Regions from separate parts of the Viridibacillus sp. NPDC093762 genome, predicted to be linked through region 3. Evidence: riboswitches for the same ligand, from Rfam matches in the RefSeq annotation. Region 3 holds a riboswitch; each other region holds the start of a gene.

Region 1 (4,295 bases), on a different contig from region 3:
TTATTGATATTAATAAAACAGCTATATTTAATGTCGAACTCTCCTAAAAGACTATTGAGAGTGTTAATTACATTGAAAATATCGTATTAAAAATTTGATTCGGAGGAATTAAGGTGAATAACATGCTGAAAAAACTAAGCGTCATTTTCATGGCTATGATCTTTTTAGGAGGTTTAGCAAGCCCTCAATATGCTAAAGCAAGTGCTTCAAAAACAAAACAAGTAACGCTTACTGAAAAGAGTAGGTTGTTTACTAAGCAAGGTGGATATGGAAGAAAATCTACAGTAGCTGCAAAAAAGAAAGTAACGATTATAAAAACAACTAAAGATAAATGGATGCAAACAAAAGATAAAAAGTGGATAAAAGACGGTTTTACTGGTGATTATGTCTATCTTTCAAAAAAAACAACGACTTATAAAAAAGAAAAAGGATCTAAATCAGCAACGAAACTTCCAGCTGGAATATATAAAGTGAGTGCTGCCAATACAAATGGTTGGATTAAAGTTAAAAAAGGTAGCAAGACATACTGGATTAAATCTGGGGAATTTGTCGATAGTTACAGTGATTTAGGAAATAAAAAAATGCAAGACCAAATAGTTACTATTTTAAATAAAGAACGTGCAAAAAAGAATTTGAAGCCTTTAAAGCAAGATCCAAAACTAACAAAGCTTGCGATAATTCGATCATTAGATATGGAGAAAAATCGCTATTTCAGCCATACAAGCCCAACTTATGGAAGCTGGTCTAACCTCCTAAAAGGATCTGATTATAACACATATGCATCAGGAGAGAATATTGCAGCAGGTTATCCAACAGCAACGAGTTTCATGAAAGGATGGATGAATTCCCCTGGCCATAAAGCAAATATTCTATCACCCAATTATCAAAAAGTTGGAATAGGTATAGTTGTCTCGGGTAAAGGTGCTCAATATCCAACATATGGAACACAAATTTTTGCCAAATAGGTAGAAAACCCCCTATTGTCCAAGAACATGAGGGAGTTTACTATTTTGATAACTTCTTAACCTTATTCTCTTTTACATCCCATCGTTTTGAATATTCAGTTATAATAGAGTGGATATATATATAGGGGTTTTCTATATGGTATTACATATGAAAGAGGTAAGTTTGAAAAGAGAAGGGCAATGGATTCTAGAAAATATTAATTGGCAAGTAGAAAAAGGAGAGCATTGGGAAGTGCAACACTTTCTTCATTTTTCGATATTCCAGTAGAAGTTATTTGGCAAAATAATCGTCCATTATTATCAAAGCAGAATTAAAAGAATTTAAAAACTAGTTGTTGAATTTTATATAAGATTCGACAGCTAGTTTTTTTATAATGAATAACAATTATTTGGATTGTTTTTCCAATAACGTGATAATCCTATCTAATTTTTCATTTAGTTCAGTAGATTCATTCTTTGGTGTGGTATTAATAATGATTCTTCTAATAAATAGCATAAAAGAAATCGTACCTAATATAATTAAAGCAATAACAATAAAAAGTATAAGTATATCTCCAAAATTAGCCACCTTTTGCCTCCTTTATTCATTTCCGCTATTAAAATAGTATTATATTCAATTTTAACATGTTTTTAGGATTCATGCGGTTCAAATATTGATAAATTCATTGATAAATACAATTTTGGAATTGAGATAAATACAATTCTTCTTTGATTAATATAAGAATTTGATATGAAATGGATAAAATATCAAAAATAAATCATTATCCAATAGATTAATTTTCAATATTATGATAAGTTTATAACAAGTGAATATTGAATGCCAGAATTAGGTGTAGTACATACATAAAAGGGAATTCGGTGAAATGCCGAGGCTGTATCCGCAACTGTAAATGCTGATGAAATAAGGAAATACCACTGTTTTATACGGGAAGGTCCTTTGAGTAAATTGATGCTAAGCCAGGAGACCTATCTAATTCAGAGCGTATATCTACTCTTCGGAATAAAGTGAGATTACGGCAAAACAATCTATATTAGACAAAACTGTTGTCCTATATTTCTTTGTATTTATGCTATTTCTCTATGGGGAAATAGCTTTTTTCATTGTTAAGAACTTTTAAATTCCTTCATTTAAAACATAAGTGAAAGTTATTTAATCTATTAGCATGAAAAAGCCGAATTCCGAATCCAACAAACCTAAATAAAATCGGAGGAATTCAAATGTTAAAACGTTCAATTAGCATGATGTTTGCTTTTGTTATGCTACTATCACTACTATCGCCGTTTACAGCTCAAGCTGAAAATAATACGGTAGTAAACAATGCATCTCAAACAACATCACCACAAGTAATCAAAGAAAAACTAGTGAACTCACTAGAAAAGGCAAAACAATATTATATTACTAACAACCAAACTATTAGTTCTAGGGTAATTAGTTCCCACAGTGGCTACTGGTCATTATCAGCAATGTATGCACTAGGTATGGATATTAAAAACTACAAGTGGGCAGAGGGCTCAGAAGTTACAAGTGAACAATCTTATTGGGTAAAACCTAAAACGGCTGCTTCAAGCACTTCAAATGAAGACGCAGGTACTATTATAGGTGCTTATATTCTTGGGTTAGATCCTACCAGCCTTGGACAACGCAATATTGTTGAAGATTTACAAAATAAACAAAAAGCTGATGGTAGCTTTTTTACACCATATGGTGAATCTTGGGCATCAATTGCGCTAGGATTAGCAAATGCAGACTATGATAAAGCCAAACATTTAGAAGTAATTTTAAAGAAACAAAATAATTCAGGATTATTCTCTGGATTTGGTTCATCTGATGACTTAGATGTAACAGGCTGGAATTTAACGGCATTAACGCTATTAAATAATGCTGATAAGTCCAATGAAATAATTAACGAATCTATTAAAAAAGCAGTAGACGGTATTCATGCAAAATATCAAAAAGATGGTTTTGTTAATAATACGAACTCAATGGCAAGTATTATTATGGGACTAGCTTCAGCTGGAGAGGATTTAACAACGGACAAATGGAGCTATGAAAAAGACGGTAAAAAAGTTAACATTCTTGAAAAAATGATTGATGATTACCAATTAGAAGACGGATCATTTAAATGGATGATCAAAGATACTAAAACTAACTTAATGGCGACTGAACAAGTAATCATTGCGTTAGCAGACGCATTGAATGGAAAATCAACATTTGCAAGATTAGCAGATGGGGAAATACCAAATACTAATCCACCAGTGGAAAATCCAGATACTGAAGGCCCAACAGAACTTACAGTGGGTACAATTTCAAACAAAACTACTTCTGTAACAGGAACAACAGAAGCAAATGCAACAGTCTCAATATACAATGGAACTAAACTTCTAACATCAACAAAAGCTAGTAGTAAAGGAACTTACACGTTAAAGATTCCTGCACAAAAAGCGAATGTGAAATTAGTAGTAAAGACGACAGATGTAACCGGCAATGCTGGTGTAACAAAAACAATTACTGTATTAGATAAAATCGGCCCAACAAAACTTACAATAGGAACAATTTCAAACAAAACAACTACTGTAAAAGGAACTACAGAAGCTAAAGCAACAGTTTCTATTTATAAAGGCTCAAAACTACTTACATCAACAAAAGCGAGTAGCAAAGGTAACTATAAGCTGAAGATTACAAAACAAAAAGAGAACGTAAAATTAGTTGTAAAAACGAAAGATACAGTAGGTAATAAAGGCGTATCAAAAACAATTATTGTAAAAGATAAAATTGCACCGAAAAAACCAACAGTATCTAAAATCACTTCGAAAACTACAAAAGTAAAAGGTAAAACTGAAGCAAAAGCAACAATTACAATATACAATAGTAAACACAAAAAAATTGGCTCAGCTAAAGCATCCAGCAAAGGTAATTTTAGTGTGAAAATCAAAAAACAAAAAGCAAATTCTAAGCTATCAATTTACGCGAAGGATCCAGCAGGAAATAAAAGTAGCAAACTTAGCGTGAAAGTGAAGTAATGGTCATATGAAAAAGGGCAGTCCAAAAAGTCGGTAAAAACCGGCCTTTGAGGGCTACTCTTTTTCTTTTTATTTGGATCTGTCTAATTTGATTATTGTTTTGATCAAATGATAAACAAAACTTAAATCACCTAAATTGGAAGGGTTTTGGAGATATTTACAGATAATTCACGTAGTGCAAAACCTTCAAGGAGTTGATTATTTAATTACTATTTTAGAAAACATAAAAGATTTAGCTTTTTTATTACTATTCATTTCGAGCGCTATTTATTGTAAGCAGCTTAAATTAACTAAGTGGAAAAGAAAACT
Region 2 (4,295 bases), on a different contig from region 3:
AATCCACAAGAGACAGCTAAAACTATTATTAATGGATGGCTTCGTACTGGTGATTTAGCGAAGATGGATCAGGACGGGGATATTTATATCGTAGGACGAGTAAAAGAAATGATTATTTCAGGAGGGGAAAATGTCTATCCTCAAGAGGTGGAACAATGTATTATTACTCATCCAAAGGTGAAAGAGGTCGCAGTTATAGGAATTGCTGATTGTCACTGGGGTGAAATCGTTACGGCTTTTATCGTATCTGATGATGCATTTAATAATGTTAAAGAAATTCAAGACCTTTGTAGAAGTCATCTAGGTAGTTATAAAATCCCTCGGAATATTTATTTTATCCCTGAACTACCAAAAACACATGTAGGGAAAATTGATAAAAAGAAGCTTCAAACAATTCAAATGTAAACGGTCTGTTGATTATTAACGGGTTCGAAATTGAGGAGTAAAAATATAAATAACCATTAAGAAAGGGGTGCAATTAGCACCTCTTGTACATCTATTTTAGCGATTAAATTAGACCTAAATTGGTTATCTTTTGATAATCTCATTATTTCACTAAATTGTCTTTAATGCTTCCTGAAGTTTTTTCACTACCCTTGATAAACCTAATATTGAATTTGTTGTATCGAATTTTTCAATATCAAAGGAATGATTTGCATTTTGGACAATCTCTATCTTTAAATTTGAGTTACTTAATTGTTCAATTTTATTTGAATTGAAATGATAAAATAAACGAAGTGCCAACTTCTCTTTAATAGAAATCGGCACTTCGTTTATTCGCTATAAGTTATTGTGTCGCTTTTGGTGGTAGGCACACGTCACATTTACGTTGGTTATTATTTTTAAATTTCGTAAATGTTTTTCAAAGTTGCTATCACATGCACATTAAAATAGTAACTTTTGAGAAAAACCGTGATATTCCGTCGTTAGCAACTTACTTTCCGAATTGTTCTCAACAAATTCTTTAATTTTACCAATCGTCCATTGTTTATTCAATCTCTTACACCTCCATATTTCTCGCTATGCGGAGGCTTTTCTTGGCATCCGTTCAATTATAAGCAAAAGTAGTAATTATCTTAAGTTCCTCATTATTACATGAGCTGGTACTCAATTAAACAGATGGAGGTTATCTTATTAAACTAAACTGCCTCGTTAGTTGAATATCAGTAAGTTACAAATATATGTATATTACAAATTCTTCTAAATCCATTATTTAAAATAGTCGAATATGCTACTTAAAAAGCATCTGAGGATAGGTATTTTTGTTTCCACTTAATGATTTAACGATATTAGCTATTGTTAATCTGTTAATTACTATGTCAATTGCGAAAAAAACCTTATTTAGTAAACAATAATAAAAGGTTTAAATCATATGCGATTGGAATCCAAAATTGATACTTTAATTAGTTTTAGTACTCTTAAAGCGAACCAGTTATTTATAATCAGGTTATTTTTTATTGTTAAGCATAAATGTGGAATTTTCCACTTTAGGTGTAAGGCAATGTAACGTAACGTTTACAACCAGCAACGATATGTGTAACTGCAAAAAAAAACGTGCAAATTTTTGTGGTAAAACTTTTGAATAAAATTAAGTCTTAAAATTGATATAGCTTTAAGTTGTAATAACGAATATACTTTATATTAGGAAAACTTTTTTTATTTGCACAAAAAATTACATATAGTATTGGAATAGGTGTGTTCGTTTAAAACGAATACTTAATAGGGAAGTCGGTGAAAATCCGACATGGTCCCGCCGCTGTAAGGGTGAGTCTCATGCAAGAAAGTCACTGGATAATATCCGGGAAGACGCATGGAGGCTATGAACCTAAGTCAGAAGACCTGCCTGTTCTAAAAATGCTGATAAACCTACGGGAGATAGGGAGGTGTTAGAGTGCTAGGAGACAAAATTGTTCTGAAACTATAAGCATTGCTGACCTTTTTTATCGGGTTAGGAATGCTTTTTTGTTTGCCAATATTTTATGGTAATAAAATTTTATAGTTGAAGGTGAGAAAAAGTGTTATTCAAACGATCAAAATTATTAAGTCTTCTCTTTTTACTATTATTAATGTTCTTAACGAGTTGCAGTAATACTCCCAAAGGTTCAGAAACTACTTCACTTAAAGGTAATGAGAAAGTTGTTACATTTTCTATGACTGGAGATATAGGCGATTTAAATCCACATACATATTTTCCAAATGAGTTTTTTGCACAAGCAATGGTATATGAGCCCCTTGTGTATTACGGGAAGGGTGGGGATATTCAGCCTTGGTTAGCAAAGAGCTGGGATATTTCAAAAGACGGCAAAGAATATGTGTTCCATCTGAGAAAAGATGTAGAGTTTTCTGATGGCTCGAAATTTAATGCGGCAATTGTTAAGAAGAATTTCGATACGATTTTAAATAATCATAAACAACATGAATGGGTAGAGTTAATTAACCAAATTAAAGATACAGCAGTAGTGGATGAATATACTTTTAAGCTTACTTTGAACAATTCTTATTATCCAACTCTACAAGAATTAACATACATAAGACCTTTGAGATTTGTTGGAGAAGCTGCTTTTCCTGACAGCCAAGATACATTTAAGGATGGTCTTAAATCTCAAATTGGTACAGGGCCATGGGTACTGAGCGAATATAAGAAAAATGAATATGCATTATTCGAAAGAAATGAAAAGTACTGGGGTACTAAACCAAAAGTAGATAAGGTTGTTGTTAAGGTCATTACTGACGGAGAATCTAGAGTATTAGCATTTGAGAAAAATGAACTTGATTTTATTTTTGGTAATGGGGTCATCAGTCAAGATTCATTCCAATTTTTAAAGGATTCAGGGAAATATGAAACTAAGTTGTCAGAGCCTACAGCTACAAGAACGCTTCTTTTTAATACAAATAAAGAAGCAACTAAAGACCATAAAGTACGTTTAGCGCTGAACTATGCATTTAATAAACAGGCTGTGATCGATAATATTTTTTATGGTATGGAAAAAAAAGCAGATACATTGTTTCCACCTGTATTGGATTACACAAAAATTGACATAGATCCATATGAGTATGACACAGCAAAAGCAGAGCAGTTATTAGATAAAGCAGGGTGGAAAAAAATAGAGGGTAAACCGTTTAGAGAAAAAGACGGAAAAGAACTGCAGCTAGAATTCCTTTTTAATAGTACAGATAATATCCAAAAGTCGATCGCAGAATTTGTGCAAGGTGATTTTAGAAAACTAGGAATTGATATTAAGTTGAATAGTCAGGAAACTAATACTTTCTGGAAAACGGCATTCCAAGGCAATTACGACATATTATTTACCTCAACATGGGCCGTACCTTTTGATCCACATTCTTATTTAGCTTCAATTACAACAGATTCAGAAAATGGTGGTCCAGATTATACTGCTTTATTGGGGTTACCAGAGAAGAAAGAAATAGACGAGAAGATTAAAAAAGTGCTTTTAACTACAGATGAAAAAGAAAGAAAAATGTTGTATACCGATATTTTAACAACTTTGCATGAGCAAGCGGTATACTTACCGATATCTTATCAATCCAATGTAGCGGTTTATCATAAAAATATTAAAGGATTAGATTTTTTGCCTCAAGAAGCAGAGGTACCTTTAACTACAATAGATGTTGAATGATGGAAGGATTATTAATAACAACAACTTAAGGAGTACTACATGAGTTGGTTTATAGTTAAGCGTTTCGCAAGTCTTGTTCCAATATTATTAGGAATCTCAATTATCACTTTTATCTTACTGCACTTAATTCCTGGAGATCCAGCAGTAGCTTATTTAAGGTTATCGAATATTCCGCCTACTGATGAGGCTGTGGCTGCTCTTCGACTTGAGCTTGGATTAAATAAGCCTTTATATATCCAGTATTTTGAGTGGTTAGGAAATGTAATTCAACTTGATTTAGGGATTTCATTTGTGTCTAAGAATACAGTTTGGGACGAGATGTTGTTACATTTAGTTCCAACAATTCAACTAACATTAGCTGCGTTTTTCTTTATTGTAGTTATTAGCTTACCAATAGGAATGCTATCGGCTATCTACAAAGGAAAATGGATAGATCAATTTAGCAGAATAATAGCTTTTGTTAGTGTTTCTATGCCTACATTTTGGTTTGGTTTTCTATTAATCTATTTTTTATCATTAAAGTTAGATTTATTACCCGTTTTGGGGAGGGGGACACTAGAACATGTAGTGCTTCCTTCCTTAACGCTTGCTTTTGGCTATATTGGCACAAATATACGATTACTTCGAGCGAGTATGCTTGAAAATATAAATGAACCA
Region 3 (4,295 bases):
GGTATTCAAACTAACTCAGGTAAAATTTTATCTTCAAAAGAAATTTCGAAAAAGGCACTTAGCTACGTAAAAGGTACAGTATACAAAGTAGAATTGGACAAAGAAAAAGGTGTTCAAGTATATGAAGTTGATGTAAGAGGCAAAAGTAAAGAATACGAATTAACATTAGATGCTAAAACGGGGAATTTACTTGAAAAGAAAACAGAAACAACAAAAGTATCTAATTCAGTTAATAATAAAAAAGTAATTGGTTTAGCAAAAGCGAAAGAAATAGCATTAAAATCGGTTAAAGGTTCTGTGAAAAAAGCAAAATTAGATCGAGAAGATGGTATTTACGAAATTGAAATCATTAGAGCTGGATATGAATACGATTTTGATATCAATGCGTACACAGGGAAAATTGTGAAAAAAGAAAAAGAGAAGATTTCAAAAAAAGTAGTAACTGGCAAAGTGATTGGCTTAGAGAAAGCGAAACAAATAGCATTAAATAATGTTGGTGGTACTGTACAAAAAGCCAAACTAGATAAAAGTGATGGCGTATACGAAATCGAAATTATTAATGGTGCAACAGAATATGATTTTGAAATCGATGCAAAAACAGGAAATGTTATTAAAAAAGAATCAGAAGTAGCTGACGATGTAATCACAAATACTAAACCGGGTATTCCAAGTACTGGAAATACCGAGAAGCCTTCAAAGCCATCAACAAGTAATAAAGTAATAGGTATTGAAAAAGCAAAAGAAATTGCTTTAAAAAGTGTTAATGGTACAGTGAAAAAAGCTGAATATGACCGTGAAGACGGAGTATATGATTTTGAGATTTTAACTACTGATTATGAATATGATATCGAAGTCGATGCAATAACTGGGAAAGTTATGATTACTGATAAAGAAAGAATTACAAAAACACCAAATCCAGTAACACCTTTCATCAGTGAGCAAAAAGCTTCTCAAATTGCTTTAACAAAAGCAAAAGGTACCATTACTAAAATTGAATTGGATGAAGAAGACGGCGTTTATGAAGTTGAAGTAAAAGATGGTATGTATGAATACGAATTAGAAATTGACGCTAAGACTGGTGCCATTCTTGATTTCGAAAAAGAGTATGAAGACGATTAATTGTTACTAAAATAGATATTATGCTACCCAAAATACAATTTTGGGTAGTTTTTTATTATTTTCTTACTTAAAACAATTCTAACCTCCTGTTTTTTAAAATAAAAATAGACATTATAGGAAATAATAAAACATTTTTCGTAGGTCTTTTGCTTTCATTTACTTTAATTTAGCATTTCCACTTGTCTGACAGGAACACAATATGTTAGATTAGATTAATCAGTAAAACACAATATATAGTATGTGAGCGAAAAAAGGTACCATATACGGTTTAAAAGGGAATTCGGTAGAGAAACCGAAGCTGTCCCCGCAACTGTGAATGCGGACGACTGTCAATTAACCACTGAGCAATGCTTGGGAAGGGTGACAGTTGGATGATGCATGAGCCAGTAGACCTGCCTTTTTGCGCATGATGACACTTTCTTCGGGGGTTGAGAAGTGGAAGCGAGAGACTTTACATTGAACAATTTACTTTTGATTTCAAAAGTATTTTTTTGTTGTGATTTCGCCTGTTTCCAATTTTAAAACCTAGAGCGATGGCTCTGCCGAAGAAGGCAGATTCATCGCTTTTTATATTTGTAAAAAAGGAGACGACGATATGGTCCAATTAATGACATATGAAAGAGCAATATTATTATCTCGATTAGAGGAAGAGTTTGGTAGAGAGGAAATTAGTCAGCTTATTAGAAAGTCTGAACGCTGGGAAAATAAGAATCCAGAAGGCACTGATGCTGAATGGACGAAGGCGATGAGCCTAGAAGCGTTAAGCTTTTTAGATGAAGAAGACACATATTGGACATTCGTTGCAGCTCGCTTATTGTTGGCGGGTGTTTATAAAGAAGCATCTACAGTACGTCAATTAGAAGTAGGACAGGTATACACAGCATTTGCTAAACAAGTTAAGAAGCTTGTCGAAAAAGGTTTATATGACCCAGCTTTAACAAGGTCATATACAAAACAGGAACTTGAAGAGATTGGCTTAATGATTGAACCTAAACGTGATGAAATCTTTACATATATCGGATTGAAAACACTGTTGGATCGTTATGTAACTCGAGACTTTGACAAAACACCAATCGAATTACCTCAAGAGCGTTGGATGATTATAGCGATGACTCTAATGCAGAATGAAAAAACAGATCGTCTTGCAAAAATTAAAGAATCTTACTGGGCAATGAGTAATTTATATATGACGACTGCTACTCCTACATTATCAAATGCAGGTAAAACACATGGTCAATTATCAAGTTGCTTTATCGATACAGTTGATGACAGCTTACAAAGTATTTATGATTCAAATACTGATGTTGCGACACTTTCGAAGTTTGGCGGTGGTATCGGCGTTTATATGGGGAAAGTACGTAGCCGTGGATCATCCATTCGTGGTTTTAAAGGGGCATCAAGCGGTGTTGTTCCTTGGATTAAACAATTAAATAATACAGCAGTATCAGTAGATCAATTAGGTCAACGACAAGGCGCGATTGCTATTTATCTTGATATTTGGCATAAAGATATATTCCCATTCCTTGATTTAAAATTAAATAACGGTGATGAACGTATGCGCGCACATGATATTTTCACAGGCGTTAGCTTACCAGATATTTTCATGGAGGCTGTTGAAGCACGTGAAGATTGGCACTTATTTGACCCGCATGAAATTCGCGAAGTAATGGGCTTTAATCTTGAAGATTACTATGACGAAAAACGTGGACAAGGTTCATTCCGTGAAAAGTACGAAGCTTGCTTAGCGAACCCGATATTAACACGTGAAGCTGTACCAGCAATTGATATCATGAAACGCATTATGCGTAGTCAATTAGAAACTGGCGTACCGTTCATGTTCTATCGTGATGAAGTAAACCGTAAAAACCCGAATAAGCATGAAGGTATGATTTACTCAAGTAATCTATGTACAGAAATTTTCCAAAATATGAGCGCCACTAAATTCGAGTCAATTACATTAGAAGATGATGTCATTGTAACGCGTCGCAAACCTGGAGACTTCGTTGTATGTAACTTATCATCTATCAATCTTGGACGAGCTGTCCCTGCTGAAGCTTTAGAAAGATTGATCCCAATTCAAGTGCGTATGTTAGATAATGTTATCGACTTAAATCGTATTCCTGTTCCACAAGCAGAACGTACAAATGCCCGTTATCGTGGTATCGGTCTTGGTACATTCGGTTGGCATCATTTATTGGCACTGAAGAGTATTACATGGGAATCAGAGGAGTCTGTTGAATTTGCGGATAAGCTTTATGAGCAAATTGCTTATTTAACAATTCAAGCATCAATGGAATTAGCAAAAGAAAAAGGCCAATATCCATTATTTGAAGGTTCGGAATGGCAAACAGGAGAATACTTCTCAAAGCGACAATATAAAGATGAAAAGTGGACTGCATTACAACAAGCAGTTGCTGAAAATGGTATGCGTAACGGTTATGTAATGGCTATTGCGCCGAACTCATCAACATCAATTATTGCAGGAAGTACGGCAAGTATTGATCCGATCTTCCAAAAATCTTATTCTGAAGAGAAAAAGGATTATAAGATCCCGGTAACTGTCCCTGATTTGAACCAAGAAACAACTTGGTATTACAAATCTGCTTACTTTATTGATCAAAATTGGACTTTAAAACAAAACGCAGCACGTGCCCGTCATATCGACCAAGGTATTTCGCTAAATTTATATGTACAAAACACTGTCAAGGCTAAAGAACTATTAGAATTGCACTTAAATGCTTGGAAACTGGGCATTAAAACGACATACTACGTCCGCTCAACATCGGTTGAACTATTAGAATGTGAATCATGTGCAAGCTAGGAGGAACTACGATGACAAAACTAGAAAAACGTCAATTAATGGATAAAACAGCTCCAAACCGTTCAACAGGTATTGTAAACGGGAGCTCTTCAAATATATTAAACTGGGATGATGTTCGTTTTAGCTGGGCGTATCCAAAATATAAAAAGATGTTAGGTAACTTTTGGACTCCTTTCGAAATTAATATGGGGAATGATATTAAAGAGTTCCCAACATTAACAGCGAATGAAAAAGAAGCATTTATGAAAACAATCGGTTTACTTGCAATGTTAGACAGTGTTCAAACAGACTATGCAGGAAAAGTGGCAGATTATTTAACAGATTCTAGCTTAAATGCTTTAATGATTATCCTTGC

Evidence for each region. A riboswitch is a leader RNA that binds a small molecule or an ion and turns the genes downstream of it on or off. The one in region 3 is predicted to bind cobalamin.
Region 1: linked by a shared signal. The riboswitch ahead of ACQKM9_RS13025 (Ig-like domain-containing protein) and the one ahead of ACQKM9_RS07300 (ribonucleoside-diphosphate reductase subunit alpha) in region 3 are both predicted to bind cobalamin.
Region 2: linked by a shared signal. The riboswitch ahead of nikA (nickel ABC transporter substrate-binding protein) and the one ahead of ACQKM9_RS07300 (ribonucleoside-diphosphate reductase subunit alpha) in region 3 are both predicted to bind cobalamin.

The regions. Positions count from the first base shown of each region.
Region 1 covers NZ_JBNNUK010000009.1:136,482-140,776, forward strand. Annotated here, with positions in the region: gene ACQKM9_RS13010 (CAP domain-containing protein) at 123-965, shown strand; gene ACQKM9_RS13015 (hypothetical protein) at 1,102-1,233, shown strand; gene ACQKM9_RS13020 (DUF4083 family protein) at 1,351-1,533, opposite strand; cobalamin riboswitch at 1,777-1,953, shown strand; gene ACQKM9_RS13025 (Ig-like domain-containing protein) at 2,184-3,986, shown strand; gene ACQKM9_RS13030 (hypothetical protein) at 4,162-4,295, shown strand, end outside.
Region 2 covers NZ_JBNNUK010000009.1:64,983-69,277, forward strand. Annotated here, with positions in the region: gene ACQKM9_RS12620 (class I adenylate-forming enzyme family protein) at 1-405, shown strand, start outside; gene ACQKM9_RS12625 (hypothetical protein) at 556-768, opposite strand; partial or broken gene ACQKM9_RS12630 (hypothetical protein) at 788-996, opposite strand; cobalamin riboswitch at 1,675-1,861, shown strand; gene nikA (nickel ABC transporter substrate-binding protein) at 2,016-3,638, shown strand; gene nikB (nickel ABC transporter permease) at 3,678-4,295, shown strand, end outside.
Region 3 covers NZ_JBNNUK010000004.1:68,521-72,815, reverse strand. Annotated here, with positions in the region: gene ACQKM9_RS07305 (PepSY domain-containing protein) at 1-1,119, shown strand, start outside; cobalamin riboswitch at 1,355-1,533, shown strand; gene ACQKM9_RS07300 (ribonucleoside-diphosphate reductase subunit alpha) at 1,715-3,940, shown strand; gene ACQKM9_RS07295 (ribonucleotide-diphosphate reductase subunit beta) at 3,952-4,295, shown strand, end outside.